DNA from 2 places in the Paenibacillus tundrae genome. Region 1 is predicted to be linked to the other one. Evidence: riboswitches for the same ligand, from Rfam matches in the RefSeq annotation. Region 1 holds a riboswitch; the other holds the start of a gene.

What was found. A riboswitch is a leader RNA that binds a small molecule or an ion and turns the genes downstream of it on or off. The one in region 1 is predicted to bind glycine.
Region 2: another riboswitch for glycine. It lies ahead of sdaAB (L-serine ammonia-lyase, iron-sulfur-dependent subunit beta); the one in region 1 lies ahead of gcvT (glycine cleavage system aminomethyltransferase GcvT).

Annotation. Positions count from the first base shown of each region.
Region 1 covers NZ_CP145605.1:4,950,692-4,966,786, reverse strand. Annotated here, with positions in the region: gene ptsP (phosphoenolpyruvate--protein phosphotransferase) at 1-426, shown strand, start outside; gene gcvPB (aminomethyl-transferring glycine dehydrogenase subunit GcvPB) at 1,998-3,482, opposite strand; gene gcvPA (aminomethyl-transferring glycine dehydrogenase subunit GcvPA) at 3,560-4,915, opposite strand; gene gcvT (glycine cleavage system aminomethyltransferase GcvT) at 4,912-6,048, opposite strand; glycine riboswitch at 6,293-6,391, opposite strand; glycine riboswitch at 6,395-6,518, opposite strand; gene gcvH (glycine cleavage system protein GcvH) at 6,859-7,251, shown strand; gene V6W81_RS22290 (hypothetical protein) at 7,667-8,104, shown strand; gene V6W81_RS22285 (cysteine-rich CWC family protein) at 8,635-8,943, opposite strand; gene V6W81_RS22280 (endonuclease MutS2) at 9,004-11,106, opposite strand; gene V6W81_RS22275 (helix-turn-helix domain-containing protein) at 11,644-13,980, shown strand; gene V6W81_RS22270 (ABC transporter permease) at 14,331-15,284, shown strand; gene V6W81_RS22265 (carbohydrate ABC transporter permease) at 15,329-16,095, shown strand, end outside.
Region 2 covers NZ_CP145605.1:476,096-492,190, forward strand. Annotated here, with positions in the region: gene V6W81_RS02240 (response regulator transcription factor) at 183-893, shown strand; gene V6W81_RS02245 (HAMP domain-containing sensor histidine kinase) at 890-2,356, shown strand; gene V6W81_RS02250 (LolA family protein) at 2,391-3,476, shown strand; gene V6W81_RS02255 (PH domain-containing protein) at 3,513-4,007, shown strand; gene V6W81_RS02260 (PH domain-containing protein) at 4,000-5,631, shown strand; gene V6W81_RS02265 (MFS transporter) at 5,688-6,962, shown strand; glycine riboswitch at 7,328-7,453, shown strand; glycine riboswitch at 7,458-7,593, shown strand; gene sdaAB (L-serine ammonia-lyase, iron-sulfur-dependent subunit beta) at 7,706-8,395, shown strand; gene sdaAA (L-serine ammonia-lyase, iron-sulfur-dependent, subunit alpha) at 8,385-9,323, shown strand; gene V6W81_RS02280 (alpha-glycosidase) at 9,522-11,276, opposite strand; gene V6W81_RS02285 (response regulator transcription factor) at 11,585-12,268, shown strand; gene V6W81_RS02290 (sensor histidine kinase) at 12,265-13,806, shown strand; gene V6W81_RS02295 (ABC transporter ATP-binding protein) at 13,879-14,793, shown strand; gene V6W81_RS02300 (ABC transporter permease) at 14,790-15,500, shown strand; gene V6W81_RS02305 (ABC transporter permease) at 15,501-16,095, shown strand, end outside.

The DNA of each region.
Region 1 (16,095 bases):
GTCGAAATTCCTTCGACTGCAGTTCTGGCGGATCAGTTTGCTAAAGAAGTGGATTTCTTCAGTATCGGAACAAACGATCTGATTCAATACACAATGGCTGCTGACCGTATGAACGAACGTGTATCTTACCTGTATCAACCATATAACCCTGCCATCTTGCGCTTGGTTAAAATGGTCATTGATGCAGCTCACCGTGAAGGAAAATGGGTTGGCATGTGTGGGGAAATGGCGGGAGACGAAACCGCAATTCCATTGTTGCTCGGTCTTGGACTTGATGAGTTCAGCATGAGCGCAACATCCATTCTGCCCGCACGTAGCCAGATCACGAAGCTGTCCCGTGCGGACATGCAAGAATTGGCTGCCAAAGCATTGGATATGCAAACGGCTGAACAAGTCGTTGAATTGGTTCAAAGCATTCAAGCGTAATTTTGCGGGGGTTTCCTCCGGAGCTTAAAGGTCTTCTTTTTTCCGATAATGAGCTGCGTTAATGCAGCGATTTTGCCAGTATCCGCTGTTATAGCGGTTACTGGCTTTTTTTGTTTCGAGCAGCATGTTGCCGGAATCTACCTAACAGTAGATGCCGGCTTCTTCTGATATAAGTAGGGAAACTATTGAGTCGATTAGCTCATGCTAAGAGCTAGATGCCAAGAGCCGAGTGCAAGTGCTGAGAGCTAGGGTCACTTACCAAATGCCGAGAGCCAAATATCAAGTGCTGAGAGCTAGGGTCACTTGCCAATGCCGAGAGCCAAGTATCAGTGCTATGTGAAGAGCCAAGAGCCGAGAGCCGAGTGCTAAGTGCAAAGAGCCAAGATTTGAGTTCTAAATGCAAGTGGTAAGATGCAAGTCGCAAGTCGCAAGTGCTAAGTTCCTAGCAATGACTTTTAAGTGGTGAGTAGTAGGCACTCAGTTCTAAAGAATCTGAGACATCTTATTCAGGTGTTTGAAGCGCCTGCAGAAATCTAAAGAACCTGAGACGCGTTATATCGGAAAATATAGCCGTTTTTCGATATAATAGCCGATGGTTTCGAGAAATAACGTGTCTGGTGTTCCTAAAAATTGAAAAATTGAGCCTATAGGCCAAATAAGATGTCCTGGATTCCTTAGAATATCTTGAGTCAGTGCTGTCCCTTCAGAGGCATAAGCCAGTCTGGAGTTAAGAACTACGACGGACGCCACCGTGTGTGAGCCTACGGGCTCAATAAGATGTCATGATTCATAGAGTATCTTATGGACCGGTGGTGTCGCTCACGGTTATAAGCCAGTGTCTGGAGCCGAAAATCCCACTGGACATCACCATGTGAGCCCATAAACCAATCTAGACGCGAGTAATATATAGACGCCATAATTGATCTGAATACAGCTTACCTATGTTTAAGACATGTTCTAACAGCATGATGGGGCGCAACACTGGTATCCGTAAGAAGGGGAAAGCGACTGGGCGGCAACGCTAGTTTTCGTATGAAGGTGAAAGTGTCGGGGTAGTAACACTGGTATCCGTAAGAAGGGAAAGCGACTGGGCGGCAACGCTAGTCTTCGTAAGAAGAGGAAAGCAACGGGGTGGTAACACTGGTATCTGTAAGAAGGGAAAAGTAACTGGGCGGCAACGCTAGTTTCCGTAAGAAGACAAAAGCAACTGGCAGCAACAATGCCATCAGCAAAAGAGAAAAGTAACATACAAAAGCTCTTGCAGAGGTATAATCCGCAAGAGCTTTTGTGTGAACAATGATTTGATTAGGCACGTTCTATAACTTTGAAAGGAGCAAGTGTAATATAACTTTTTGTTCCAAAAGAAGCAGGTTGTGCCCAATTTACGTTCCAACCAAGGAAATTTCCACAGACGTACCGATCTACGCAAGAGGTAGCCAACACAGATGAAGTATGACAGAAAGTCAGTGGAAAATCAGTGGAAAGTCAGCGAAAAGGCTCAGGTAAGGCAACGGAAAGGCAGTGGAAATGTCTTTAAGTCTGATTTGCCCTCAAATAAGATTCAAAATGTCCTAACTGCAAGCGCAGTTCAATACAGGTTTACGAGCAGCGGTTGTTTCGTCCAGACGAGTTACAGGTGTGCCGTAAGGAGCATTAAGCACCAGTTCAGGTGTTTCTTCTGCTTCCTTCGCAATGCGGATCATCGTATCAATGAATCCATCGAGTGTTTCTTTACTTTCAGTCTCGGTAGGCTCAATCATAATGCATTCCTCCACATTAAGTGGGAAATAGACCGTTGGGGGATGATAGCCAAAATCAAGCAACCGCTTGGCAACGTCCAATGTACGAACACCATATTGCTTCAATCCACGGCCGGACATCACGAATTCATGTTTACATACACCTGGGTATGGAATTTCGTAATAAGGTGCAAGACGTGCCATCATATAATTTGCATTAAGCACGGCACATTCGGATACACGTCGCAGTCCCTCGGGGCCATACGTACGCATGTAAGCATAAGCACGTACCAAAATGCCGAAGTTGCCATAGTACGCTTTGACACGTCCGATGGATCGATCGCCTTCATAATCCAGAGCATAGAGGCCTTGATCATTTTTGATCACCATCGGTTTAGGCAAATAAGGCACGAGACGGCTTTTCACACCAACAGGGCCAGCACCAGGGCCGCCGCCACCATGTGGGGTACTCATTGTTTTGTGCAAGTTCAGATGTACGACATCAAAGCCCATGTCTCCCGGACGGGTAATGCCCATAATTGCGTTTGAATTAGCGCCATCATAATACAATAATCCGCCTGCCTCATGCACAATTGAAGCGATCTCCTGGATATCCTTCTCGAACAGACCAAGCGTATTAGGATTCGTAAGCATCAATGCAGCTGTGTCGTTGCCCACTGCCCCGCGAAGTGCATCCAGGTCAACAAGGCCATCCGCTCGCGAAGGAATGGTTACCGTCTCGAACCCAGCAACCGTTGCACTGGCTGGATTGGTTCCATGGGATGAATCAGGCACGATTACTTTGGTACGTACTTCACCACGACTTTCATGGTAGGCCCGAATCATCATAAGCCCCGTCCATTCGCCATGGGCGCCTGCAGCTGGTTGTAAAGTTACGGCATCCATGCCAGTCAGGCCAGCAAGATCCTTTTGTAGTGTGTACAACAGCTCAAGAGCACCTTGAATACTGGACTCATGCTGATATGGGTGGATTTTGGCGAATCCACTGTAGCGTGCAACATCCTCGTTAATTTTGGGATTGTATTTCATCGTACAGGAGCCGAGTGGGTAAAATCCATTATCTACTCCGAAGTTACGGCGGGATAGAGCTGTATAGTGACGAATGACATCGACTTCGAATACTTCAGGTAACGCAGCTGCTTCTGACCGTAGCATTTCCCGGGGAATCAAAGCTCCGGGATCTTGGCGAGGCACGTCACATTCCGGTAGGGAATAAGCCACACGTCCAGGGCTGCTAAGTTCGAATATGAGAGTCTGTTCAGGAGCAGGAGATGCTGTTGAAGCAGTATTCTTCAATTCGGTTTCGGTGTTCACCGGCGATGCAGTAGCAGGTGCTGACTCAGTTTGCCCTAGTGATGTTTTCGTTTCTTGGCTCACAACGATCCCTCCAATGCTCGTGCGAATTCGTCAATTTCTTCTTTGGTGCGTCGCTCCGTAACTGCGATTAACATATGTCCGGCAAGCTCGGGATACTCCCGGCCGAGTTCGTAACCACCGATAAAACCTTTATCCAGCAATGCTAGTTGCAGGGTATCAACGTTTGTTCCTTCAGGCAATTGAATGACGAACTCGTTAAACGTTGGTGCGTTGAAGGTTGCTTTTACACCAGGGATAGCTTTGAACACTTCGAGTGCATAATGACTCTTCTGCAAATTGAGATCGGCTACATCGATCATGCCCTGTCTTCCCAATGTGGACATGTACACGGATGCGCTGAGTGCAAGCAAGGCTTGGTTGGAACAAATGTTAGACGTCGCCTTTTCCCGGCGGATATGTTGTTCGCGTGCCTGAAGCGTTAATACGAAGCCGCGTTTGCCATTACGATCAGTCGTCTGACCTACGATTCGACCAGGAATACGGCGCATATGAGCCTGTGATACAGCAAAATATCCACATGTTGGCCCGCCCAGTGATGCGGCAATTCCCAAAGGTTGAGCGTCGCCGACAACAATGTCAGCCCCAAGCTTGCCAGGAGCTTCTAGCAGTCCAAGTGATATTGGATTGGCACTGACAACAAGTAGGCTTTTATGTGCATGAGCAAGGTCAGCTGCTTGTTGAATCGGTTCAATGGCACCGAAGAAGTTCGGGCTTTGAATCATGACTGCGGCTGTATCTTCTGAAATAGTAGCTTGTAAGGCATCCCAGTCGGTTACTCCGTTCTGATACCCGATCTCGACGATATCGAGACTTAGACCATGAGCATAGGCTTTCAATACTTGGCGTGCTTCCGGGTGGACGGTGCGGGATACGATCAATTGTTTACGGCGAGTAGCTGCTGCTGCCAAATTCCCTGCTTCTGCAAAAGCTGTCGCACCATCGTACATACTTGCATTGGCCACGGCCATGCCTGTTAATTCACAAATATATGATTGAAATTCAAATATAGCTTGAAGTTCGCCCTGACTAATTTCAGGCTGGTACGGTGTATATGCAGTATAGAATTCTGAACGGGAGATTACATGATTAATGACAGAAGGTATATGGTGGTCATAGATGCCTGCACCAAGAAAGCTTGCGTGTGTCTCGAAGTTGGCATTGGCTCCAGCTTGTTTGGACATATGACGTGTAAGAGCATATTCATCTAACCTAGAGGATACGGGAAGCTCGCCCTGATAACGAATCTCCTGCGGGATATCTCGGAAGAGATCTTCAATCGTGTCTACACCAACTGTTGCCAGCATAGCGCTCTGATCCTGCTCGGTCATAGGAATGTAACGGTGCTTGGTCATGCTTGATCAGCTCCTTGAGTAGGTGTCTTAGGCGTGCGTGTCCGTTTATGAAAAGGGGTCTTTACGACCTCGGCTTTTAGTTTTTTGCCACGAATCTCAATCTCCAGTGGCGTACCTAGCGCAGCATATTTGCTGTCAATGAGGGCTAACCCAAGATTCCGTTTCAGCGTAGGGGATTGTGTGCCTGTCGTTACTTCGCCAATCTGAACACCATCCGCGTAAAGAGGGTAATGGGGACGTGGAATTCCACGCTCCAGCACTTCGATACCGACTAATTTACGAGCAGGCCCATCATTTTTCTGCTGGGATAATACGTCGTGTCCGATAAAAGGCCCAGAATTCAGCTTCACAAACATACCAACCCCAGCTTCCAGCGGGGAGATCGTAGGTGATAATTCCTGTCCGTACAAAGGTAATTTTGCTTCAAAGCGTAGGGTGTCCCGTGCACCAAGCCCAGCCGGAACTAATCCGTGATCCTCCCCAGCATGCATCAATCCGTTCCATACCGTAGCTGCTTGATCTGCTGGAACATATAGTTCAAAGCCATCTTCGCCGGTATATCCGGTGCGGGATAACAGCAATTTTACACCGCAGACTTCCGCATTCTGTACAAAACGAAACGGCTCAATAGTAGCTACATTGATGTCCGTAACTTTTGTGAGAATATCAACAGACAATGGACCTTGCAGTGCTAGAAGGGCAGTCTGCTCAGAGTCATTTGTCATGGTTACCCCAGGAGCAAGATGTTCTACCAACCATGCCCAATCCTTATCGATGTTGGAGGCATTAACCACTAACATATAATGCTGTTCCTCTAGCTTATACACGAGCAGGTCATCCACCACACCGCCATCGGGATAACACATCAACGTATACTGTGCCTGACCGGGAACAAGTGCAGTTACGTCATTCGTGGTCATTTGCTGTAAAAAAGCCTCCGCTTGCTCACCCTGAACGGTGAATTCGCCCATATGGGATACATCAAACAGTCCAGCGCGTTCACGAACAGCCTCGTGTTCCTTCTGGATGCCACTAAATTGTACAGGCAGCTCCCAGCCGCCAAAGTCAATGCAACGTACACCTTCATACTGCTGATAGAGTGGAAAGAGTGGAGTTCTAAGTAAATCAGACATCGAATCACCTCTTCATTAGCCGTCAAGCGGCTGAATGTGTTGCATATGGATTATCATTGAAAGAACATGATCGTTATTAAAAATGGTATAAGTATGTTGATTAATGAATATTAGTCTTACTTAAAGCCGTACTTCTGAGATGCGTTATGCCGCACGGTCTGGTTCCTGATGTCATCTTTTTTTGGGAAAAAGGAAAAGGACAGGCCAAAGAACCGGCATGCCAGAAGCACGCTGTATTCTTAGGCTCTGTCCTTGGTACCTGAGAGTTACCCCGCCGCCAATGCAGCAGGTTTCCCCTTGGGTGATCGTAACGCCCTACCGGGCGGGTAGATGCTCTCCAGAGTTGCGTCCCGTAAAAGTCCTTTTGCCTGAGAGATTCACCGCCCGCTTGTCGGGTGGTTTACTCCTTCGGCGTTACCGCATGAACATCCAGATTCGGGTGTTTGGGTAATCTCTCCCTTTACATTCATCCGCGATATTGCACACAACGAAAACAGTTTTACTCCTTCCATTAATACGCGAATTGCATAGTAATGTCAAGAACAATGTCATCGGTTTTTAAATAAATACGAATATTAATGATTAAATATAAATTAATGTTCGGATAAATTAAAAGACTGCGCTTACTATTCCAATAATAACTAGTATATGTAAGTTCGTATTTTGATGAGCTTGTTTTTTAGTAGTGGAATACAAATAAATTGTGAGATATCTTGACATTTGAATCGAAAATATCATACGCTATGTTCTGGGAAAAAGGAATGGCTGAAGAACGCATGCACTCATTAATGAAAAGCGAGGCGGATATCGATGAGCGAATTGAAAAGTGATTTCCTGTACAGTGAAGAGCACGAATGGGTGCAGACCGTAGGGGAGGATACCGTACGTATTGGTATTACCGAGTTCGCGCAGCATCAGCTGGGTGACATTGTGTTTGTTGAATTGCCTGATCTTGAATCCAGTGTACAAGCCGAAGAGAGCATTGGTACGATTGAATCTGTCAAAACGGTGTCTGATTTGTTCTCACCGGTTAGCGGCTCCATTATTGCGATCAATGATGCATTACAAGATGCACCAGAGCTTGTAAATAGCTCTCCTTATGAAGAAGGTTGGATGATTGAGATCCGGGTAAATGGGGATTTGAGTGCAGCCTTATCTAAGCTCATGAACGCGGACGCTTATCGCAAACATACCGAGGATTAAACTTCGAATGTAATTGAACAGACCTATAATAAATATGAGCACCTTTTGTGGAACAAAGTAATCGCCTTTTGGGGAAGCTTTGAATCACGAGGGTGCTTTTTGTTGTGGTTTGCCGTGCTGAATAAGCATAGAAAGGATATTATTTCCTGATAAATGGATAGGTACTAAGTCCCTATTTTTGGTAAGGATAACTATAGTTTCAAAGGCAGAAAAGATGCCCATGATTGCCTATGGGACATGGAAGTTGATGGATGAACGTACAGCAATTGAATGACGTTATCTCATTTGGGGCTATCATCCTGAATTCACGGATTACAGTTGTTTCTCGTATTGAAGCGTCTATAATGACATATAAGCAAGGAACGACAGCATTCTTGAATTTAGAATTTAACAACATGTGGAGGTGTACAAGTCTATGAAAAATATCATTCAAAAAGTGTTGCTAGCTTCGATGGTTACGGCGGCTGTGTACCCGCTGGTTCCTGTCACTCTGAATCAAGCTTCTGCAAGTGACTACATTGGCACAGTTCCCCAACCTCAGTATTCAACGATTGCAACCTACACCATGGACAAAAGCACAGTAAAAGATTTAGCAGCGAACATGCGAGCTTTATCCAGTAACACAGCCATTCTGGCAGAAACGATTGCACCGATCATTGCGACCAAAATTTCACCTGTATTAGGGGGATATGTGTCGGCAGCGTCACTCGCAACAGCATTAAGCGTCAACTCACAATTGTCCACTGAGGTGTTATACGCAGCAGATCACAATATGAGAGTGAAGGTTGAGATCCAAGACCTGCCTTATCATACTTCATATTCAACACGGACAATCTTTACTGCTGTTAATTAACGATAAACTTAAATGAACAAATAGATTTTGGACAGTCTTCTTGTCTTAAGCATCCTTCAGTGTAGGTAGCGAACACCATGGATCTGTTACGAAGTCACTGCAACGTTGGAAGCTACAAATGAGATAAAAATAAAATCGTTAGACATCTTGCTCAACGTGGTTAACATAGGGCATAGAAATAAACAGCGCAGAGTGATGTTACAATCCTTTGCGCTGCTCGGCTACCAAGAGGAATTCATCTTCGCTCCAAACGCTAACGAACCTACGGCATCTTAATAGGCGGATTATCAACGTATGCAGGATTTAACGAACCTGAGTGTCGCTATTCCGTCATAGAGCGTTTTCAAAACCTCAAAATTCAACTGAATTTACGAAATAGTGCCTCTATGATTCGTTAGATTTCAGATCCCGGAAACTGAGAGCGAATAGCGTGTGTCAGATGCATTACATCAAAAAAACACTAAATGGGCTATCCCCGTCATATTTATGACTTATGGGACAGCCCATTTTTGCTACCAAGAGGATTCCATTTACCCCCGTGCCTTAAACTCTGCCAGACATGTCTGACAAATGCACGACTTTCTTCGTTGCTCCGCAGGAATCCTCTCGAACACGCCTTCAGGAAATACAGCGTGATTACACCAGCACTCTGAATGTGGTGCGCCAGCGGCATACGAACATCCATTGGCTTTTCCACAGAGGGGACAGACAAGTGGATTCATCTGAGCCTCCTTAAGATTTGCATTTGCATCACGATCTGCGCCTGCTTCTGAATCTGGGCTTAAGGTAGACTCCGATTTCAATTGTAATTCTGATTTTAATGTTAATTCTCTATTCAACTTGAACTCCACCTTTATCTCGGTCAGGTCTTTCTTACAGTATATCAGATACTGGGATTATCATTGTTGTTCAGGAGGCAGTTCAATCTGAAGTCCTTCCACATGTTTACGTCCCATAAGTTTACGCTTCTTCCGGTTCACTTTGCTCTCGAATACAATGTCGAGGTCATAGTTTTCAGGGTAGAGTTGATCGGCAGCGATATGCAGAGTCATTCTCTTCTTGTGAATCTTAATCTTGCGACCGCGTAGCATCACTCCGATATTGCCACGAGCATCCTCAACGTCGCATACAGTTCCGGTTTGATCAAGATACCCGATGTAGACCCGGTCTCCCTTTTGGAATACGTAGGCTTTTACAGCTGTCTCTGATTCTTCCGGTTTCATAGACGTAAGCACCGACTCTGCCACAGAAGGGGTGTTGGTAGGCACGAAAGGTTTGGCTATGTCAGTTACAGGATGTTTTTCTGTTGAATGTGAGCTTTTGTATGGCTTCTGTTCAGACTGGGAGGTTATGTGGTGATCCTGCTCTAATTTCAATAAGCTACCCGATTGAATTAATGGATCTTCTTTCGTTTCACCTGATAGGGTTGAAGAAGGTTCTGTGATCCATTTCTCTGTTGATGAATTGCTCTGTTGAATGCCCTGATCGGAGATGGACTTCGAACGATCGATAATGTGTTGTGCCATTCCTAGTTTCAGTGCAATGGCATACGCATAACTTTGTCCGGCTTCTCCAATTCGCAACCGATATAACGGCTGCAATGTTGCCGTGTCAAATTCCATCCGAGCATTTTCAAAACCTGGTGTAGCGGCAGCAAAATGCTTAATTTCTCCAAAATGGGTGGTGGCTACAACCGTTGCTCCCCGTCGATGCAGCTCTTCAAGCATGGCGATGGATAATCCAACTCCTTCCCCTGGATCTGTACCAGAAGCCATCTCATCAATGAGAACGAGTGTTGAGGAATTAGCCTGTTCCAGGATACCGATCATGTTGCGAATATGGGCAGAGAACGTGCTGAGTGCTTGCTCCATGCTTTGACCATCTCCGATATCCACCGCAATTTCACTGTATACAGACATCGTGCCACCTTCTCCAACAGGGACAAGCAAACCGGATTGCATCATAAGGGTGAGTAGTCCGAGTGTCTTGAGTGCTATTGTTTTCCCCCCGGTATTCGGCCCCGTAATAATGAGTGAACGATAGTTCGTGCCAATTGTAAAATCGAGTGGAACCATAGATTCGCCCATTAATGGGTGATGTGCACGTTGGATTTGAACTCTTCCTTCTGCATTAACTTGAACAACGCGTCCGTCCGTAGTGACCGCATATTTTGCTTTTGCCAGAAGAAAGTCTAGTATGCCTACCGTCTCGGTATTCAGAGCAATTTCACGACTGTATGACTCTGTGAGCGTGGTCAACTCACCAAGAATCTTCATCTCTTCTCGAGATTCATCTCCCTGTAGTGCCGCGAGTTCACTGTGAAGACTCATGAGTTCTACCGGCTCAATATATACCGTTTGCCCACTTCCTGATTCGTCCAACACACTGCCCTTGACCAGCTTGCGGAATTCCTTCTTGATCGGCAGAACGGTTCTTCCATGACGTTGACTAATGACATTTTCCTGCATGATGGAGCGATGTTTGCTGAGCAGTGAATCGAGCTTACGCTTCATTCGCTCTTCGTTAACCATCATTTTTTTACGGATTCGTGTAAGCTCTTTGCTCGCCAGATCTTGAATACGTCCGTTATGGATACTGCGTTCAATCTCACTGAGCAATGATTCCATCAGCATCATCGATGCAGCATAACGGCTAACGGTTGGAGCGATCTCGGATTTGCCCTCCATATATTTCATCAGCTGTGCACAGCTTCGCAGAAATTGTGCAAGATGACTGAAGTCACGTTCACTGAATAAATATCCTGTGCCTAGCAGATCCATGATGGTTTCCATCCCATCAAGGGATGGAATGGGGATACTCGCGCCGTAACGGAGCATAAGAGCGGCTTCTGCTGTTTCTTCTAGCCGCGTCTGAATCCAATGTACATCATTCATCGGCTTCATGTTGTGAGCATGACGTTTGCCCAAATAAGATCGCGCGCAGGAGGCTACGTTTTTTTGAATTTCAAAATAATTCAGTGTGCGTAAAGTGTTTTCGTTCATGGGAATCTCTCCTTAATATTAAATATGGTGTTGGGTTATACAGCTGACTTATTCCTGAAAAACGCAAAAAGGGCGGAGAATGAACAAACGTCATTCTCCGCCCTAAGCTGCATGGGAAAGCAGAGTCCAATAAGGCCTATAACAAAAAAATCCACGCTGAACACAGCGCGGAAATAGACCCGGACAAGTACAATCCCGGAGGCGATTTATGATATCCGCTGTTCTTAACTAAGTACAGGGATCTGGCGCATCATGAAATACACGTATGCCTGACGGCATATGCGAAATGAGAGGCCAAACTCCTGAATATGAAACTTGGTTAGTTAAGAACGCTCACCGACATCAAAATCTCTCCTTTGATTGAGGAATATGCAACTAATATAAACTGGAAATTACCTCAAAGTCAACCCGGAAGATCATCGTTCAGAAGAAATGAGTGGACTTGAATAAGAATGGGTTTTAAAATAACAATAGTAAATTAACCCAATGTAAGCGATATTATGAAATGGAAAGTTTGTAGAAGGAGGGTGCTCTTCTTTGCCAAAATACTTGCTGCGTCTGCTATGCTTCACCATGATCCTTGGAGCGCTTCCAGTCATCATTATTGGTTCTGTCTCGTATACGATTGCTTCACAGGATATTGAGCAAAAGGTGCGCGAGAGTAATCTGCAGATATTACATCAGACTCAGATGAGGGTGGAGCAGGTGCTGCGCAGTTTGCAATTATCATCTATTCAATACGTAAATTCTCCTTTGGTTTTGCAAGCGATGAAACATCCACTGGATAGTAGCGAATTTGAGCAAATCCGTGATCTGACATCTGGCTTTAACAATTTACAGGCAGTGACTAATATTGATCAGGCTTATTTAGTCAATCTTGATGAGGACTGGGTTGTTTCGATGCGTTCATTTGGCAAATTAGATGATTTTAGTATTCGGGATCGAATTGGCTCATATCTGAAGTATACGAACAGTTTATTCTGGGTGACGCAGAATGTAAACTCGGCAAAAGAAAGTGTACCTGTATCGGCAGGTGTGGGCGATTCAACACAGGAGATTGTTCCAGCACTCATTTCTTCGGACAATGTGGTTAGCATGGTGTTCAAAATCCCGATGATGCCGACGAACGTCAAACCGAAAGGATTTCTTGTGATTGATATTTCCGATACAGAGCTTAGCTCTTATTTGAGTCGGAATACGAATTCAGGAGATATGTATGTGCTTGATCGGGATCAGAAATTTTTCCTGAATGATGCGGATCAAAATGGGAAGTACACTGCACTGAATGAGGAAATTCAAGAAAAAGTGCAAGTAACAGGGCAGTCAGAAGGCTTCTTCAATGCAGAGGTAGAGGGGAACCAGGTGGCTGTTAGTTATAAACAGTCACAGCTTAACGGATGGTTGTACGTATCTGTTGTATCTCTTGGGCAGATTACTGCTCAATCTCAGAAAATTGCATTGGTAACGGGGGTGGCAACACTGGTGATGCTGGGATTAACCGGACTAGTTGCTTTTTACGGTAGCCGGCGGATGTATTCACCCATTTCGAGACTCCTTCAATTCACTAAAGGACTGGACTCTCCTATGGATTCCAAAGGTCGAAGACAGGATGAGTTCAGTTATATTGAAGAGCGATTATCGACCTTATTCAGTTCAGAACAGACCATGCGAGAGCAGATGAAGGGACAGCACGTTCATTTACAGGAATTTTTTATGACTAAACTATTAACAGGCAAAATATCGGAAGAGGACTTTAGATATCAGGGGGATCTATATGATTTTCCGACCAACTGGTCGAGCCTTGGTGTGCTTACACTGCAAATGGATACCATTGAGGGGACGCGTTATGAGGAGCAGGACCGGGATCTGCTGCTTTTCGCTGTAAATAACATCGTCGGAGAATGGCTTCCTCCGGAAATTCGGTTCACACCAGTCATGATTGATGACGCCCAGGTTACCGTTCTGGCCTCTGAACTGCATGATGAATTGCAACTAAAAGAATGGATGCACACTCAGGCCGAAGGCATACGAGAGCGTGTCGTCACATATCTGAATCTGCCCGTAAGTATTGGGATCAGCCGATCTTATCAGGCCATAGGCGATACACCGCAAGCTTATCAGGAGAGCCGGGAAGCTCTCCAAGGGCGAGTGAGCCTGGGTAGCCGTATTATTTTGCATTATGAGGATATTCAGCCGCGAGGTCAGACGGAAGCCGCCCTATATACACAGTTACGGATGATCGAAGATCAATTGGCTTCTGCGCTGAAGCAGGGTGATGTGGAGAAAACGGATGCCTACTTCACACAGTACTTGGGATTACTTGCAGATAAGAAACTACATTTCAGTGAGTATCCAGTCATTATGGTTCAATTGTTGTCCCGTGTATATCAATTAGTACAGGAGCAGGGTGGAGACGTGGCGGAAGTGTTGGGGGAGAAAGCCTCGATGGCTCGTCTGTTGAAGCTGTCTACACTGGATGAGATGACGAATTGGTTCCGCAAACGCTTATTCCAACCGGTCATCCATTTCTGGCGGGAGCAGGAAGAGTCTCAATACATGAATATCGCTCGAAGAATGATCCGATTAATCGAAGAGCGTTATGATCGTGAGCTGTCACTTGAGGCTTGTGCGGAGGAATTGAATTTTCATCCTGTTTATTTGAGCCGTGTGTTCAAGAAAGAAGCAGGCGTGAACTTCACAGAATATTTAGCCCAATACCGGATGGAAAAAGCCAAGACCTGGCTACAGACAACAGATCTGAAAATATCAGAGATTGCAGAGAAATTGAACTACACTAATCCGACGGCTTTTATTCGCACATTTCGTAAAATTACAGGCACGACCCCGGGGAAATATCGGGAACAACAACGGTAGAAATAGACCTGCTTCGCCTGCTATGGCGGGCAGGTTTTTTTTGAGGTAATGTGATGCGAATCATCTCTGAGCTAACTTTTGCCGCGGACAAGAACAATCAGAAGATTACAGCCTTGTTTTATGGATTGTCCTCATCTTTTCGCAGGAGTTAAGACAGAGATATTGAGGTTAAAAGCGGTTCATTACTGGTTGGAATTCAATTACACAAAAGCTGTAAACCCTTGCTACATAAGGGAAAACAAGAAGCTAAAATGAGACGATAGCCAGTGATGTGTTTATCCTCCACAATGAAGACATGAATTCAGGAAGTGATATTTTGTAATCGTTTCCAATGTGGGGAGGAAGACACTATGAAAGCCGAAACGGCGGCTCAGACACGGCCCGCTACCCGCAGTGACAAAAACCTACTGTGGAGGGACATCATCAAAAACCGGTGGCTCTATATTATGTTAATACCCGGTGTGCTTTACTTTATTATCTTCAAATACATACCTATGTATGGCATTACGATGGCTTTTCAGGATTACACGCCTTACAAAGGTATCCTCGGCAGTGAGTGGGTTGGATTTAAGCATTTTTCACGTTTCTTCGGGGAACCGCAGTTCTGGACTTTATTCCGAAATACGTTCTTGCTTGCCATCTATAACATGGTGTTTTTCTTCCCACTGCCAATTGTATTGGCACTGATGTTGAATGAAGTTCGTCGAGAACGTTTCAAACGATTCGTACAAACACTTGTCTATGTACCACACTTTGTATCATGGGTTGTTGTTGTTGGTGTGTTCTACATGTTGTTCACCACTGAAGGTGGTGCCATTAATGAATTGCTCTACAATCTGACGGGACAAAAGGTTGCCTTCTTACTTGAGCCAGGCTGGTTCCGTACCATGATTGTTGGACAATCCATTTGGAAAGAAGTCGGCTGGGGTACAATCATTTTCCTTGCTGCCCTCTCTGGTGTAGATACACAGCTCTATGAAGCGGCAAGAATCGATGGCGCCAACCGCTGGCGTCAGACGTGGCACATTACGCTGCCTGCTATTCGTAGCACCATTGTTATTCTGCTCATTCTGCGTCTGGGCAACTTCCTGGATACAGGCTTTGAACAAATCTTCCTGATGCTGACTCCGACAAACCGCGACGTGGGCGAGGTGTTTGACACCTACGTGTACACGAAAGGTCTGACACAGGCACAGTACAGTTACAGTGCTGCCGTGGGATTGTTCAAGTCGGTCGTCGGTCTGGCGCTTGTACTAGGTGCCAATAAGTTGGCCAAAAAATTCGGGGAGGAAGGCGTCTACTGACATAAAGAGCAGGCGCTCTTCACCAGACAGGAGTGAACATTAAGATGCAACAGGATAAAACGTGGGGCAATCGGATTTTCGACTTTCTCAATCATGGCTTGTTACTGTTAATCGGAATTGTGACCGTCATCCCATTCATTTATATTTTGGCGGTTTCCTTTACAAGCCCGAGTGAAGTAGCCAAGGGAGGATTCATTCTTTTTCCTAAAGAATTCTCACTTGCTGCATATCGCTATATTTTCTCTACAGATACCCTGATTCGTAGTTTGGGTGTATCCATTTACATTACCGTTGTTGGAACGCTGATTAACTTGTTGTTTACGTCACTTATGGCGTATCCGCTCTCAAGAAGATATTTGCGTGGACGTCAGCCGATCTTGTTAGGTGTACTGTTCACCATGTTATTTAGCGGAGGTATGATTCCGACTTACTTCGTCGTAAAATCACTGCACCTGACAGACACGTTATGGTCGCTCATGCTGCCTACGGCCATTAGTGCGTTTAACCTGATCGTTCTTAAAAACTTCTTCCAGGCCATCCCTGATGAACTGGAGGATGCGGCCAAAATAGATGGGTGTAACGACGTCGGCGTATTATTCCGTATTGTATTGCCTTTATCCATGCCGGCGATGGCAACGTTCTCCTTGTTTTATGCCGTAGCTCACTGGAACAGCTTCTTCAGTGCAGTTATTTATATCAACGATAGTCAGAAATGGCCGGTACAGGTATGGCTACGTGAGATTGTCATTCTGGCCCAGAGCCGGATTGGGGATACAAGTATCGAGGAAACGGAGATTCAGCCACTCACCAT
Region 2 (16,095 bases), 2.1 Mb from region 1:
GAGATGAAGACATCACGACAACATGCGTCAACCAATGTAATTGGGGCGTCCTGAACTCAGGAGGCTCTTTTTGCGTACGTATTGTTTCATATATTGAAGAACGCAATTATGAAGAAAGTATAAACTCTGCGGAGAGGTATATGGATTTCGCTACAATACAGTCATGAGAGGATGAAACAGCGATGAGAGACAATGTAAACATATTGCTGGTGGAGGATGATCCGGAAATCGCCCGCATTTTGATGGACCATCTTCGGCGTGAGGGGTATGGAGTGACTTGGGCTTCGAGCGGTCTGGAGAGCTGGGAAGATTTCAGGGAGGGAACGTATCAAATGGTCTTGCTGGATCTGATGCTGCCGGAGATGGACGGGTTCACGGTATGTAAAAATATCCGCCTGATCAGCGACATTCCGCTGCTTATGATGAGTGCGCGCATCGAAGAAGAGAGTAAGGTCAGGGGTCTCGGTCTGGGCGCTGACGATTATATTACCAAGCCGTTCAGCCTGGCAGAACTTACAGCCCGTATTAAATCCCACTTGAGCAGATATCGCAGATACCAGGGTGTCAAGCCGGAATCGACCCATCAACAATACAACGACGAGTTGTCGATCGACCCATTCAATCAACAGGTCCAGATTCGTGGGGAAGATGTCGTACTGACAGGCAAGGAGTGGGCTTTACTCACGCTATTATCCTCTCATCCAGGCCGTGCATTCACCAAAGCTGAGCTGTATGAACATGTGTGGAATCAGCCAGTTGCGGGAAGCTCGGGTACGGTTACCGTCCATGTAAAGAGCTTGCGAGCCAAGCTGGGTGACGAACCTCATCAACCACGCTGGATTCAGACTGTGTGGGGCAGCGGATACCGATTTGTAGGAGAGATAGTGGAATGAAGCTGAAGTACTGGTTGATGATTGCATTTCTTATTGTGATGCTGCTCCCTGTCGCTGCAGGATGGGCACTAATTTCCCTGTACAATTACCTTAGCGACCAGCGCTCCGTAGCGGAATATATAGAGTTATCCGGACGGCTGGCTCCCATTGAGCAGAGGTTATCTGACCCGGATCTATATCGGTTGCAATCTTCGGATGCCTATGCTTCGCTCTCTGGACTGGCTAGTGATCAAGTGAACGTAGACCTCTATTTACCTTCAGGTATCCGGGTGTACACATCCGGCGGGGATGCCTTGTCTGCTGGAGCCTATACCGTCAGGGGTTCGGAGCTATATCGCAATTTGTTCGACATGCAGATTCGTCATCGTACGTTTACGCTGAAAAAGCCAGTATGGGAAAAAGGCAAGCTGATTGGGATATACGAGATTACCATGCTTCGCAGAGAGTGGCTGGAAGGTATCTCGATTCGGACAACCTGGGTCATTGGGTTCGCCGGTGTTTTCTTTATCCTATTATATGGCACGGTGCTCTGGCTGCTATCCAGAAAGCTTTTTCGTCCGATGAGACATCTGATGGATCGAATGCATGCATTTGCACGAGGGGAAATTCCCATGGATGACGTACCGGCGGCACGTCGGGATGAAATGGGTATGCTGCTAGAGCAATTCGATGCGATGCAGGAGAAAGTCAGGCAGACTCAGACAGAGGTGGAGAAGGAACAAAAAGAGAAAGAGCTCATGGTCGCTTCGCTGTCTCATGATCTGAAGACTCCATTAATGTCCATCAGTGCCTATGCGGAGGCACTTAGTGTTGGTACTCCACTAGAACCTTCAGAGAGACGGGACTACCGGGATGTGTTGTTTGGTAATGTGAACCGGATGAAGCACATGATTGGTGAACTTGAAATGTATACGGCGCTGGGTTCCAGTGAACTGAAGATGGCCATGGTTGAGGTGGAAGGCGAAGAGTTTTTCGATATGCTTCTCGGAAGTTATGGGGGACTCGTCGAGCATGGACAGTTTGATGTGAAAACGGTTGTCCGCACAGACCGCCTCTACCGGCTTCATCCCGAGCAACTGATGCGTCTGACAGATAATTTAATTAACAATGCACTGCGTCACACAAGTACAAACGGTGTGGTGGGCCTGGGTGTTATTGCTTCAGATCAGCAGCTTCCAGAATGGATCATATCAACACTGGTGTTGGAGCTAGATAACTTCAGAACGGGATCAACATTAATTCTGGTGCAAAATGAAGGGCCTGCTATTCCCGAAGAACAGCTGAATCGTATTTTTGAACCTTATGTTCAACATCAGAACCAGGAAGAGAAGGCGTACGCGGGCAGTTCAGGTCTGGGATTAAGCATAGCCAAACGGATTGCCATCAAGCATGGAGGTGAGATGCGCATGTGGTCGGCAGAAGGATTAGGTACGCTGGCTGCATGCCGATTGCCTGAGATGTAAAGCCCTTAAACGAAATGAGAGAGGATGAATGACAATGATGAAAAAAGGATGGATGATGCTCGGTACAGCCCTACTTGCAGGGTCACTGCTCGGAGGTTGCGCGGAGAAGGATCTGGTTGGCCTGTCAGGAGATGAGATGATCGAGAAAGTTGTCCATGCAGAAACGAAACCCGCCTCATACTATGCCGAAGGTGTAATGAAAATGTGGTCGGATGACAAATTGAGTCACACGATGCACATAAAGGAATGGGTCGATGGAGAGACAGGACGTAAGCGCACAGAAACAGAGGAGAATGGCAATATCAGCTACGCGGTCAATGACGGAACGAACATTACCATTTACGAAAAAGAGACGGGCACGGCGTATTCAATGAACGTATCTGCCATGGGACAACAGCCTGAACAGACTCAAAAACAGATACTGGTGAATCAGCTGGAAAGGTTGCGGAATTCCCATGATGTGGATATGATGGGACAGGAAGAGCTTCATGAACAGGAAGTCATTCACATTAAGCTGACGCCGAAGGAAGAGGGTACCTTATCCATTTCCTCCGAGTATTGGGTAGACCCTAAAACATGGATGATTGTTAAAGTCATCAGCACATATGGTGATGAAAAGTCAGAAATGGTCTATGATCCGATACAATATGATCCGGAATTTTCTGAGGATACGTTCGTGATTGACATCCCCGAGGAAGTCGATGTGAAGGATCTGAACGATCTGACCCAGAGTTCGGAAGTGAGTCTGGAAGAAGCTGAGCAAGCTTTGGGACAACCCTTTTTGCAGGATCTGAACGGTGAGTTGGAGCTATCACGGATTGAGATGTATTCATCAAGCGGAGCGTTTGGCAGGAATGAAGTGACCTTGTATTACATTAACAACGACAAGGTTGAAGTGAGTCTAACGGTATTCAATGCGCCGGATGAAAATGTTGATAATACACTGCTGCCCGATGAATCCAAGGTGGAAATTCGAGGTACCGAGGGTTCGTATATGAAGAGCATACGAAACATATCATGGACTGAGAATGGATTGCGTTACTCCATTATGGGTGAGAACGAAGAATGGACGATGGAGAGGCTTCAGGCTTGGGCGAAGGAACTGAAGCTTTCCAATTAGATTTAATTTGAATTGTAGGAGAGTGTGAGTCACGCAATGGATAACACAGAGCTTAACAACAGAGAACTGCGGCGTCTCCACCCAAAAGTTAAACAAGCTACAGCCCTGACGGCCCTTATGGTCAATGGGCTGTTGACTCTTTTGGCCATTGGATATCTGATTGTCGCATGGGCTAGAGATTGGACGTTGTGGCCAGGCTGGGCTGCGCTCGGATTATTCACCTTGTCCTTCATGTGGTTTGGCTGGGCTCTGCCAGCTCTTCAATATCGTTATTTCAGTTTCCGAGTTGCTGAGGATGAGCTTGAAATTCATTCCGGCTGGCTGTGGATCACCGATACGATTGTGCCTATGACACGTGTGCAGCAGGTAGAGCTGGAGAGCGGCCCGTTGCTGCGTAAATATGGATTAGCTAAGGTCAGTATCGTTACTGCTGCAGCGACACTTGTGATCGCTGGTCTGGAGCGTGAGGAAGCGGAGCAACTCAAACGAAATATCGGGCATTTAGCCAAGGTGGAAGATCGAGATGAATGAACTGAATGAAACAAGGCGTCTACACAAAAGTTATATTTTGTTTCCATTATTCAGTGTCCTGAAATCGTTACTGCCGTTCTTCATTCTAGTAGTACTCAAAGGACTTAATTGGAGCGCAATCCCTTGGTATCTCTACGCAGGAGGAATTGCAGTTGTATTGCTGCCCTCTCTTCTATATGGCTGGTTGAAATGGCGGAAATTCAGCTATACCTTGCAAGAGGATCGCATCGTGCTACGGCGGGGGATGTTTGTAAGGGAAGAGAGATCTATCTATTTCAGCCGGATCCATGCTGTACAGACACAACAGCCTCTAATTCAGCGCATCCTTCGAATCGCACAACTTAAGATTGAGACACCCGGTGGCAGTAAAGAGGCGGATGGTGTGTTACCGGCGCTACGTGTTGATGAAGCGAAGCGAGTGGAGCGGTGGTTGTATCAGAAGCGGAGTGAGGCTGTGGTGAAAGAGCCTGCTGCGGTCACACCCGGACAACAGATGGAGACTTCTGGTACCGAGATAGGAATCCATGGTGAGTATGCCGGAATTAAAGGTGAGCATGGTACAGAACCCGGTCTAAGATCAGTTCATGAGACGGGTGCAGATTCTAGACCAAGCAGGGTGGAGGGCTTAGAAGTTCTAGAGCCTGTTGAAACGGAAGTGCCTGTGCAGCAGGAACAGCTGCTGCGATTGTCGGCCGGTAGACTGTTCGTGGGGGCATTAACAACCATGAATCTGCCGCTTCTTCTCGTTTTTGCCACAGGAACCTATTCTTTCGCAGATGATTTGTTACCAGATCATTTTTATCGACGTCTAGTGGAGGAAGCGGGGAGTTTGCCGGCCATATGGTGGCTAGGTCTTATTCCTCTCATGTTTTTACTCGCTTGGATTCTATCAGCGGTGTTATTTACAATTAAGTATGCTGGGTTCACGGTAGAACGCGAGGGTGGGAATATCTCCATTGTCTCGGGTCTGCTAGAACGCAAAAAGCATGTATTTTCACCTACCAAGGTGCAGGCAGTAGCTATTCGAGAAGGACTGCTGCGTCAACCATTCGGGTATGCGGAGGTTGAGATTTATGTACTGACTTCCGAGAAGGAGAAAAAAATGATGCTTCACCCGCTGCTACCCATGCGTGAAGTGAACGAACTGCTTGCAAGCATCGTGCCACAATATGAATTACAAGCAGATATAGCGAAGCCGCCGTCACGGGCGCTATGGCTGTTTCTCCGTTGGAAACTGCTGATTGCCATGCTGGTTGGAATCGCAGGAACGATATATTTTGGCATGGTGGGTATGGGGTTATTCTTACTACTGCCTGTGTTCGGTTTGTGGGGATATGCACGCTACAGGGATGAAGGGCTGAACATATATGGGAAGCAATTGTTGATCCGCCATCGGCAGATCTCCCGTTTAACCGTGTTAATGCGCCGCCCCCATGTGGTTACAGTGAATGCTATAGCAACATCCCGTCAACGTGCTAGGTCATTACTAACCGTAGAGGCAACATTAATGGTAAACCGTGGCGGCTGGAAGGCGACCTTCTTGGATCAAGCTCATGCAATTGCCGTCCAGAATTGGATGTATCAAGCTGCTCAGTACGCTGTACGCAGTAAGCCTAAGCCGTGACTAATCAACGAATAGGTACTTCTTCTTTCAATTAAAAGTCGAGGGGGAAACGACAGATGGAGAACAGCCAGGAGCGGATAGAGCAGCCTGGTAACAAGCCTGGTGGTTGGAAGCATGCTGGACTGTTATTGGGTGGGGTTGGCATATCTAATCTGGGTGATTTCATATACATTGTGGCTATCAACCTGATGGTGTTGAACATGACGCAATCTCCAGCGGCTGTAGCGGGATTATGGATCATCTCGCCAATCGCCTCAGTATGCACCAAGTTCTGGTCAGGCAGTGTTATTGATCGCTACGATCAACGCCAGTTGATGATTGGTGCGGATATTGTGCGGGCATTGCTGGTAGCCACACTTCCCTTATTTTCAAGTCTGTGGATGATGTATGCTGTAATGTTTCTAATTAGTATGTCATCCTCGATATTTGTACCCTCTTCCCAGGTGTACATTACTCGGCTTGTACCGGCTGAGCGGCGCAAGCGATTTAATTCGATGCAGGCACTCATTAGCTCGGGAGCTTTTATTACGGGGCCTGCTGTAGCTGGTGTATTATTGTTCTATTTATCCCCCGCAGTAGCGATCTACGTGAATAGTGTTTCGTTTGCCGTGTCCGCTCTGATTCTTATGCTGTTACCGAAACTGGGTATAGGTGAGCAGAGTGGTGGGAAGTCGAGATTGTCACCACGGATCATCGCTCAGGACTGGCAAGCTGTGCTGAGGTTTAGTCGCAAGAGCGGTTACGTTGTCGGGATATACGTCATATTTCAGATTGTTCTCGTCATTGGTATGTCGCTGGATGCACAGGAAGTTGTGTTTATTCGTCAGGTGATGAACTTGTCTGAATCTCAATATGGGGCATTGATGAGTGTTACCGGCATCGGTTATCTAGTCGGTTCGTTGCTTGTCACCCTGCTCGCCAAACATATTCCGATCCGTCATATGATGGGGATTGGCGTGCTTATGGTCTCGCTTGGTTATTTCCTATTTGCACGCTCGTTTTCCTTCGAGCTGGCAGCGTTCGCCTTTATCCTGCTTGGATTGTGTTCGGCACTTGCCAACACAGGTCTGGTCACCTTTTACCAAAATAATGTTCCAGTAGATCTCATGGGCAGGATGAGCAGTGTCATTGGACTGATGCTGAGCGCGCTTCAGGTAGCTTCTATTTTGATTGCAGGGGTAGTGGCAGAGTATCTATCTCTTCGTCTGGTGTATACGGTTGTCTCGGCAGCGATGATGTTAGTGGCACTTATTTTATGGATTACTAGTTTGCTTCCTTCAAGAAGTTCATATTATCAAGAGGCTGTGACAAAGAGTGCGACAATGAAGTAGGTTAGACTGAAGTTGAAGAACGAACGGCATAAGTGAGATAGCTCGACAAGAAAGAAAGAAAGTAAGTAAGTAAGTAAGTTGGAGCAGGGGTGTGTCGTATGGGGCGATTCAGAGAGAAGTTTGCCTGAATACCCGAACCTTAGGACACACCTGAACATACATAGAATTAACAACAGAGATGTAGATAAATGAGTAAGTTGAATACAACGATGTGACAAAAGTTCACAGTAGTTAACGCTTACATGTGGTGGAGAGACAACAAATCGTTAAGTTTATTGACATGAAACTTGCGGTCGATTACTCTTAATGAGTAAGATTATGTTTTCGTCGGATGACTAAATGTTTTATGATTTTAATACAGCGAATGATAACGAGCGGGAGAGACCTGTGCGAGCTGAGTAAGATGGCCTGCGATCAGGCACCGAAGGAGCAAGCTGCCTGCGCACCCGGCGCGGCGGTTAATCTCTCAGGTAAATGTACCATCGTTGGACGCAACTCTGGAGAGTGCGCATGATGCGCCACCCAAGGGGTATATGATTAAACAGCCTGGTACAGTATGTGTAAGAACAAGGCATGCACTGTATCGACTGAACGCTGTTGATCATGAAACTCTCAGGTATCGAGGACAGAGAGAGGGCTTAAGGCCTTCTTCTGTCCTTTTTTGATGTCATCATTCAGTAATAATGGAACATTATGGTTGAGTATCTGGATGGACATGACGAATACAAATGGAGGGTTTTTGGATGCGTTTTAAAGATGTTTTCTCAATTATTGGTCCGTCGATGACAGGACCTTCAAGTTCACATACGGCTGGAGCGGCGAGGCTCGGCAGAATAGCTCGTCAGTGGTTGGGTTGCACGCCAGAGCGCGCCCGGCTGACATTATACGGATCGTTTGCCGATACGTATCAAGGACATGGTACAGATCTTGCTCTCATTGGTGGATTGCTTGATTATGCGACAGACGATCCGCGAATACCAGATGCTGAAGAGTATGCAGAACAGGCGGGTATAGAGGTTGAGTTTTTCACAAGTGGCCTGCCTGCGCCCCATCCCAATACGGTCAAAATTGAGCTGTGGCACGGTGACCGTGAATGTTCATTGATCGGTGCGTCCATTGGCGGCGGCAGTGTATCGGTGCACGCGTTGAATGATTTTCGCGTCCAGATCAGCGGGGAGTTCCCAACATTGGTGTTGCGTCATGCTGACAAAGCAGGAGTGCTCGCATCTGTCACGTCTACGATTAGCTCCTCAGGCGTGAATATCGGCTATATGCAGGTAGACCGGAAAGCTCGGGATGGTGAAGCCTTGACTGCAATGGAGATGGATGGGGCACCAGACCCGGATATGTTAAGCCGTTTGAAGTTGCTGGATCATGTGCTGGATATTCGTGTAATAGATTTGAAGAAGGGAGTGAGTCCAGATGCGATTTAAGCATTTGCATGAACTGAATGCGATCTGCACGGCTGAATCCAAGACCATTGCTCAGTTGATGATTGAAGAACAAGTCCAAGAGACGAATACACCGGAAGCAGATGTTGTGCAGCAGATGTCGGAATATTATCAGGTGATGAAGGAAGCGGTTCATAAAGGGCTGAATGAAGATACGGTGTCCCGTAGTGGTCTGACTGGTGGAGACGGCAAGAGGATGGCGGAATACATTCGTAAAGGAGAGACTTGCTCAGGTGATGCTTCGGCACTTGCGATGGCGTATGCCCTGTGTGTCTCTGAAGTTAATGCATCCATGGGGCGAATTGTTGCTACCCCTACAGCGGGTTCGTGCGGCATTATTCCAGGTGTGTTCATCAGTTCCCAAGAGCGTTTTGGCTGGAGTGACGAGCACCTGGTCAACGGACTGTTCTGTGCTGGAGCGATCGGTTATGTAATTGCGAACAATTCGTTTATCTCCGGTGCTGAGGGTGGCTGTCAGGCTGAAGTGGGCTCTGCGATTGGTATGGCAGCGGGTGCTATGGTGGAGCTACGTGGAGGCACGCCAGAGCAGGTCGTTCATGCGGTTGGTTTGGCGTTAAAAAATACACTCGGTCTCATCTGCGATCCAGTCGCAGGTCTCGTCGAAATTCCTTGCATCGTCCGTAACGGACTAGGAGCCGTAACCGCTCTAGCGGCTGCTGATATGGCGCTTGCCGGAGTACGTAGCGCCATTCCGTCAGATGAAGTCATTGATGTCATGCTTGAAGTAGGTAGTGCTATGCCAAGCAGGCACCGGGAGACAGCTCAGGGGGGACTGGCTCAGACCCCGACAGGTCGGAAAATGATGGAGAAGCTTGCTAAACCGAAGGCAAAACGTGCACCGGAACCAGAGTTAGAAACAGACGGGGCAGCGGATTCTGCTTCAGAATAACATAGGAAGAGGCGCCTAGCAGCGTAGTAACCTTCTGCTGGCGCCTCTTTGGCGTACATGGGTTCGAAACGAAAAGCTGGCATAAGGGTAGTGTTGTACTGTGTCTAATTCGTACCGTGTGCCAATTGTAGCATCCGCCCCGTGCCGAGTGCTGACATCATGCAAGGCTTCTGGATGAAGCTTCGCCCGAACTCCATATTATTCCAGAGCCAGGCTTAACACCGCATATCCGTAGGCAGGAAGCTCGATCGCAAGTATGCCATCCTCTAACGCGATCCGGTGCTTCTCGCCAAACAGCTCATTCCAATCATCTGTTTCCGTCTCTAGCTCAACGATGGCAGTTTCTTCTGACCGATTGAACAAGATTAGAATGCGTTCTTCTTCATTCTGACGTTCCATGACAAGCTGGCTACCGCCTTCGCGTGCTTGTAGGAATCGAATGGTACCGTCTGCGCGTAGAGCGGGATGAGCGTGACGGAGTGCAATAAGTCTTTGATAAAAGTCGAACAGTTCGCGGTCTTGCTTCGTCTCGTCCCATTCCATACATTTGCGACAACCAGGGTCATGATCACCGTCTAGTCCAATCTCGTCTCCGTAATAGATACATGGCGCACCCATAAAACTGAATTGGAATAACGCAGCCAACTTCATCTTCCGTTGATCCCCTTCACAGAGAGTGAGCAAGCGGGGCGTGTCATGACTGTCTAACAAATTAAAAGCGACCTCGCTCGCCTGATGAGGATAGCGGGATAGTTGACGACCTATGGAATTGGCAAATTGCTCAGCATGCATTGTATTTTTGACAAAGAAATGATTGACCGCTTCGGTAAACGGATAATTCATCGATGCATCGAACTGATCGCCCTGCAGCCAAGCAGACGATTCGTTCCACACTTCGCCAAGGATATAGGCTTCCGGATTGGCAGCCTTCACGACCCGGCGGAAATCTCGCCAGAAGGCATCGTCTACTTCATCAGCGACATCGAGCCGCCAGCCATCGGTGCCTACCTCTTTGATCCAATACTCGGCAACCTCCAGCAAATAGGCTTTCACCTCGGGATTCTCTGTATTTAGCTTTGGCATATGGGCTTCGAAGCCAAAGGTCTCATACGTCGGAATGCCATCCTTCACATCCAGCGGAAACTCATGGACGTGGAACCAGTCCTTATACTTGGATTCTGCTCCGTTCTGCTGTACATCGACGAATGGTGCAAATGTCTTCCCAGCATGGTTGAACACCGCGTCTAGAATGACACGAATCTCACGATCATGGCACAGCTGCACAAGCCGTTTAATGGTCTCTGCATCTCCAAAGTGCCGGTCTACCCGCATATAATCTTCGGTATCGTATTTATGATTGGTTGTCGCTTCAAAGATCGGTGTGAAATAAATCGCATTAATGCCAAGTTCGCTGAGATAATCGAGATGGTCAATGACGCCCTGTAGATCACCGCCGAAGAAATTAAATGGTGTCGGCTCACCGCCCCAAGGCTCCACCTTCTCTGGATTAAGTTCAGCATTGCCATTCGCGAAGCGTTCGGGGAAGATCTGATAAAAGACGGCATCTTTCACCCAAGCAGGTGGCGTAAATACAGCACCTTCATGAATGTAGGGGAACTGAAACATTCGCCCCGGCTCATCCGGCTCTTCCTCTTGGAAGTCGGTTTCGGTCATCCAGATTTGTTCCGTTCCACTTTTGAGGAGGAAAGCATATTTCAGACGGTGATAAGGAGGGCGTACTTGCCCTTCGTAATAATCAAACATCGAATCCGACGTATACTTTGTTAGAGGAATTAATTCTTTCGTTTGTTCCCATGCGTATTTGTCCCCAGTCAAGGCGTGTGCCTCGGTGAGATCATTCTTTTTGGCGCGTAGACGCAAGCGAACAGTATCCTTGTCATAGGCGTAGGCCCAATTGCGTTTCGGTTGATGATAGATGGCTTCCAGCAGCATAGTAAGTATCCTCCCGTCGTAACACACAGCGTATGTTGGCATGTTGGATCGTAATCCCTCGAATGTGGTCGACTACTCTAAATGATGCAGAGCACCCCGTGCTTATGTAACATTTCCCAGATGAGTGATTAGGTTATAATGGAATGTAGAGGGGGCGCAGTACCCCGATGTCATGCATTTGTATTGATTGAATACAACAAGCTTGCCCTAATCGTGCAGGTTCAAAAAGCAGGCATGTTGAACATTCTTTAATATGCTTCAAATATATATTTAACCCAAAGGGTAAAGAAGGGAAACGAATCGAGCGTATGAAGCCGAAACTATTATACATTGAAGATGAAGTCGAAATTGCGACATGGGTTAGAGCAGACTTAGAAGAACGTGAATATGAGGTAATCTGGCTGGAAAGTGGTGAAGGTGCAACGGAGGCGGCGAAAGGCTGCTCTCTGATTATCCTTGACGTCATGCTTCCGGGTCTGGATGGATTTACGGTAGGACAGCGACTCAAAAAAGAACATCCTACTATTCCGATTGTGATGCTCTCGGCCAGAACGTCGATTGATGATAAGCTGCACGGGCTTGATTTTGCCGATGATTATGTCACGAAGCCCTTTCACCCGGATGAACTAGCAGCTAGAATCGAAGTCCAACTGCGTAAGGCTGGGACGAATATTATTGCGGATGAAGTTGTAAAACTCGATCATCTGTCGATCTATGAGAAGGATAACCGGATTGTGAATGAGCTTACGCAAGAGGAAGTCATTCTATCTGGGAAACAGTTTCATATCTTTGCGTACCTGCTTAGGCACATGGGCATGATTCGAACGAAGGAGCAAATCTATGAAGCGGTCTGGAATGAGCCCTATCTGGATGGGGACAAAACGTTAATGGTACATATTCGTCATCTGCGTGAGAAATTGGAGCGTGATCCAGCTAATCCGACCATCATTCAGACGATCCGTGGTGTCGGTTACCGCGTGAAGAAGCCATGACGTGGCGATTAGGCTCACGTAAGGTCAACAAGCAACAAGAGCAGAAGTCTGTGAAAAAGAAAAAGCTTCGTTTTGGACGATCCTTAATGTCCCGTTATATGTTTCTTATTTTGGCAGCCATTTTATTTGTGCCTGTCGTTCTTCCAATCACATCTATTATTTACGTGGTTGTGGTGAACAATGGCTATAACAATGATGCACCGTATGGTGACGTTAACCACATTAGCAACCTCTGGTCCAAAGAAGCGATGAAATTAGGCGATGCCAATTCAACCGAGGTTGATCAACGGATCAAGCAGCTACACAACAAGTATCCGAAGTCTTCCATGTATCGTGTGGATGAACGTGGGGATACGGTTTTTATGTTAGTCGGTGAGGGAGTAACGCTGTCAGAAGTGTCGGTAGGCGATATGGTCATGAAGACGCTGAGATGGACGATGGATGACGAGAAGACCATCGTGACGCAAGTGCCAACGGTGTGGGATGCGGCGAGTACGTTGCAATTTATGAAGGAAGCGACGTATCGAGATCCGCTCACGGTGGTTTCTTTTATTGAAGGCGGCGATCAGGATAAGGGGAAAGGCTTCATGGTAATTGAGGTTCCTCGTTACTTGATGCAGAAACAACAAAATAACTGGCCGATGGAGCTCCTGTACTTAGGGTTATTCATGGGCATCATCTTTCTGTTCTTCATTCTGATGTCGATTCTCTTCTTCGCTCGCATTCGCAAACGGTTAGTTCGCTTACAGACCGCAATGATGGCACCGGGGAAGGAAGGCATTCCGCTACCTGTCGATATCCGAAGAGAGGATGAGATTGGTCATCTGGAAGAGTCATTCAATGATATGGTGCGTCAGCTTACGGACAGTCGGCAGCGGGAGAGAGAAGAAGAGCAGCTTCGTAAACGTCTCATTGCGGGACTTTCCCATGATCTTCGCACACCGTTGACGGTTATTCGAGGGCATATGCACGCTCTGCACAAAGAGGAGCTAAGTCATACCGGCAATAGTTCATTACTGCGAATGGAAGCCAAGATGGAGGACCTTGGTGGACTTATCGACAACATGTTATCTTACAACCTGCTGACAAGTGGAAAGTATACGTTGAAGCTGGCAGAGAAGGATATGCTGCGGATTGTTAGGGAGGCGGCTGCGGCATGGTATCCAGTATGGGAAAAGGAACAGTTTGATATCGACATTGATCTACCGGACGAGCCTCTACTTTGGCAGGTAGATGAACAAGGCGTGCGTCGTATCCTCGATAATCTGTTTCAGAACATCGTCCGTTATGCAGCAACCGGCAAATATATTGGCATCTCGACAGAGCAGGTTCAAGGACAGACGGCTCTTCTGATTCAGGATCACGGCCCAGGTATGCTGGAGGATACAGGAACGAAGGGAACGGGGCTTGGTCTATCCATCGTTGATCTGCTGGTGCGTGAGATGGGTCTTCGCAAGAAAGTGGACAGTTCAGCTGAAGGGGTTCGAACCTATCTCTATAGCGGTTCAGGAGCGAAAGGCGACAAGACTCATTTTTAAACTAAACTTAAACTTCAGATAACGTTGATTTTAACCTTGGCGGGTTACGATGTTATCCGAGGTGATTAAACAGTGAGTGATAACATTATTCAAACGGCTAATCTATGGAAAACATATCGTAATCGTGCAGCAGTACGTGAGCTTGATCTGAATATCAAAAAAGGAGATATCTACGGCTTCTTAGGTCCGAACGGTGCGGGCAAAACAACAACGATTCGTATGCTACTAGGCTTAATTAAGCCAACAAAGGGCGTTATTCGAGTCTTCGACCAAGATATTCGCAAAGATCGCATGGATATTCTGCGGCGTATAGGATCACTTGTCGAGTATCCTTCGTACTATGGTCATCTGAATGCGGTGGAGAATCTGGAAGCGTTACGCCGGATCATTAACGTGCCGAAGTCGAGAATTGCGGAGGTACTTTCCATCGTTGATCTGACTCGGGATGCCAAACGTCCCGTGAAAGGATATTCCCTGGGGATGAAGCAACGTCTGGGTATCGCAAGTGCCCTATTGGGTGAGCCTGAGTTATTGATCTTGGACGAACCTACGAATGGGCTTGACCCAGCAGGTATTCAGGAGATCCGGGAGCTGATCAAACGCATGCCGCTGGAACACGGGATTACGGTTCTTGTATCCAGCCACTTATTAAGTGAAGTAGAGCAGATGGCGAGCCGAGTCGGCATTATTCGCGAGGGTAAAATGGTGCTACAGGATACCATCGCTAATCTACACAGTCAAACGGGTAGCTCAATTCAATTGACGGTGTCCGAACCGGAAGACGCGATTAAGCTCGCTAGAGAGCAAGGACAATTCGGTCAACGACAAGGTTCCGTGCTGACGTTCCCGTACATGGATAATAGCGCTATCGCATTGTTAGTAAGACGTCTGGTTGAGCATGACCATGCCATCTATCGTGTAGAGGAACATCGCCAATCATTGGAACACCTGTTTATGCGGGTGATTGGTGAGGGGGCGACCGTATGACGGGGCGTGCTTTATCATCGGATTGGCTTAAGATTCGTGGCAAGGGCATCTGGTTTCTTGTATTCCTAGCTCCGATTGGTCTTACACTGATGCAGGCGTTAAACTTTGGATTGCGATTGGACTATCTAAAAGGTATTTATGGCGGTGACCTATGGGAAGGTCTGCTAGAGAATGTCATCGTCTTTGTCCCCCTGGCGCTCATGTTAGGAGCAACCATTATCAGTTCCATGATGGCGAATGTGGAACATGAACAGGGCTCATGGAAGCAGCTATTGGCTTTACCCATTTCAAGACCAGCGGTGTACTTAGCTAAGTTCATTATGACATGTGTGCTGCTTATCATTTCTTGTTTACTGTTGTCCATTGGTACTGTCGGTCTGGGATTGATCTTCGGGTTCGACGCAAGTGTGATTCCGTGGATATCGATTGTTAAATTAGGTATTCTGCCGCTGGCAGGGGCACTGCCTGTATTATCGGTCGAGTTATGGCTGACCATGGTTTCTAAAAATCAGGCTTTACCTGTAACGTTTGGTATTGTTCTTGCAGTAACAGGTATGTTTTCTCTGACGATCTCACCACATTTCCCGCTGGCTTGGTCGATGATGGCATGGAAAGGCTCCTTGATCTATCCTGCATTGGGCTTAGGTGTAGGTATCTTGATTATGCTGATGGGCATGGTGCATTTCAGTCGGAAGGATGTGGCGTAGATGAGCTTTGCGACAACCTATTTCCGTATTCTGTCTTCTGAACGGTTAAAAATGGGGAAATCACCCATCTGGCTTCTGATTCTGCTGAGCCCACTAATTGCGCTGCTTATCGGGCTGCTTGCAACGCCTTCTGGGCAATGGGAAGCGTTATTGGGTGCGATGGTTCTCCTGCATGGCCTGCTGCTACTTCCAATTCTGACCGGCGTATTTACTTCATTTGTCTGCCGATTCGAACATTCGGGCGGAGGGTGGAAGCAGATGCTGGTCTTACCGCTTACACGCACTGGTGTATATGCTGCCAAGCTCACCATAGTGCTGTTACTCCTTGCAGCTACGCAAGTGTTGCTATTCGCAGCCATTATGCTGGCAGGTCTCGTTCATGGTATAACGGAACCAATACCGTGGGGACTAATTGCAGGTAAACTATCACTTGGGTTGTTCGCATGTGTGCCGCTCGCTGCTCTGCAACTGTTGGTGTCCTTGATCTGGAGTAGCTTTGCCGCCCCGCTAGCGCTGAACTTTGCTCTAACGGTACCGAATATTCTGATTGTGAACTCGGTGACATTTGGCCCTTATTATCCGTGGGCGCAGCCGG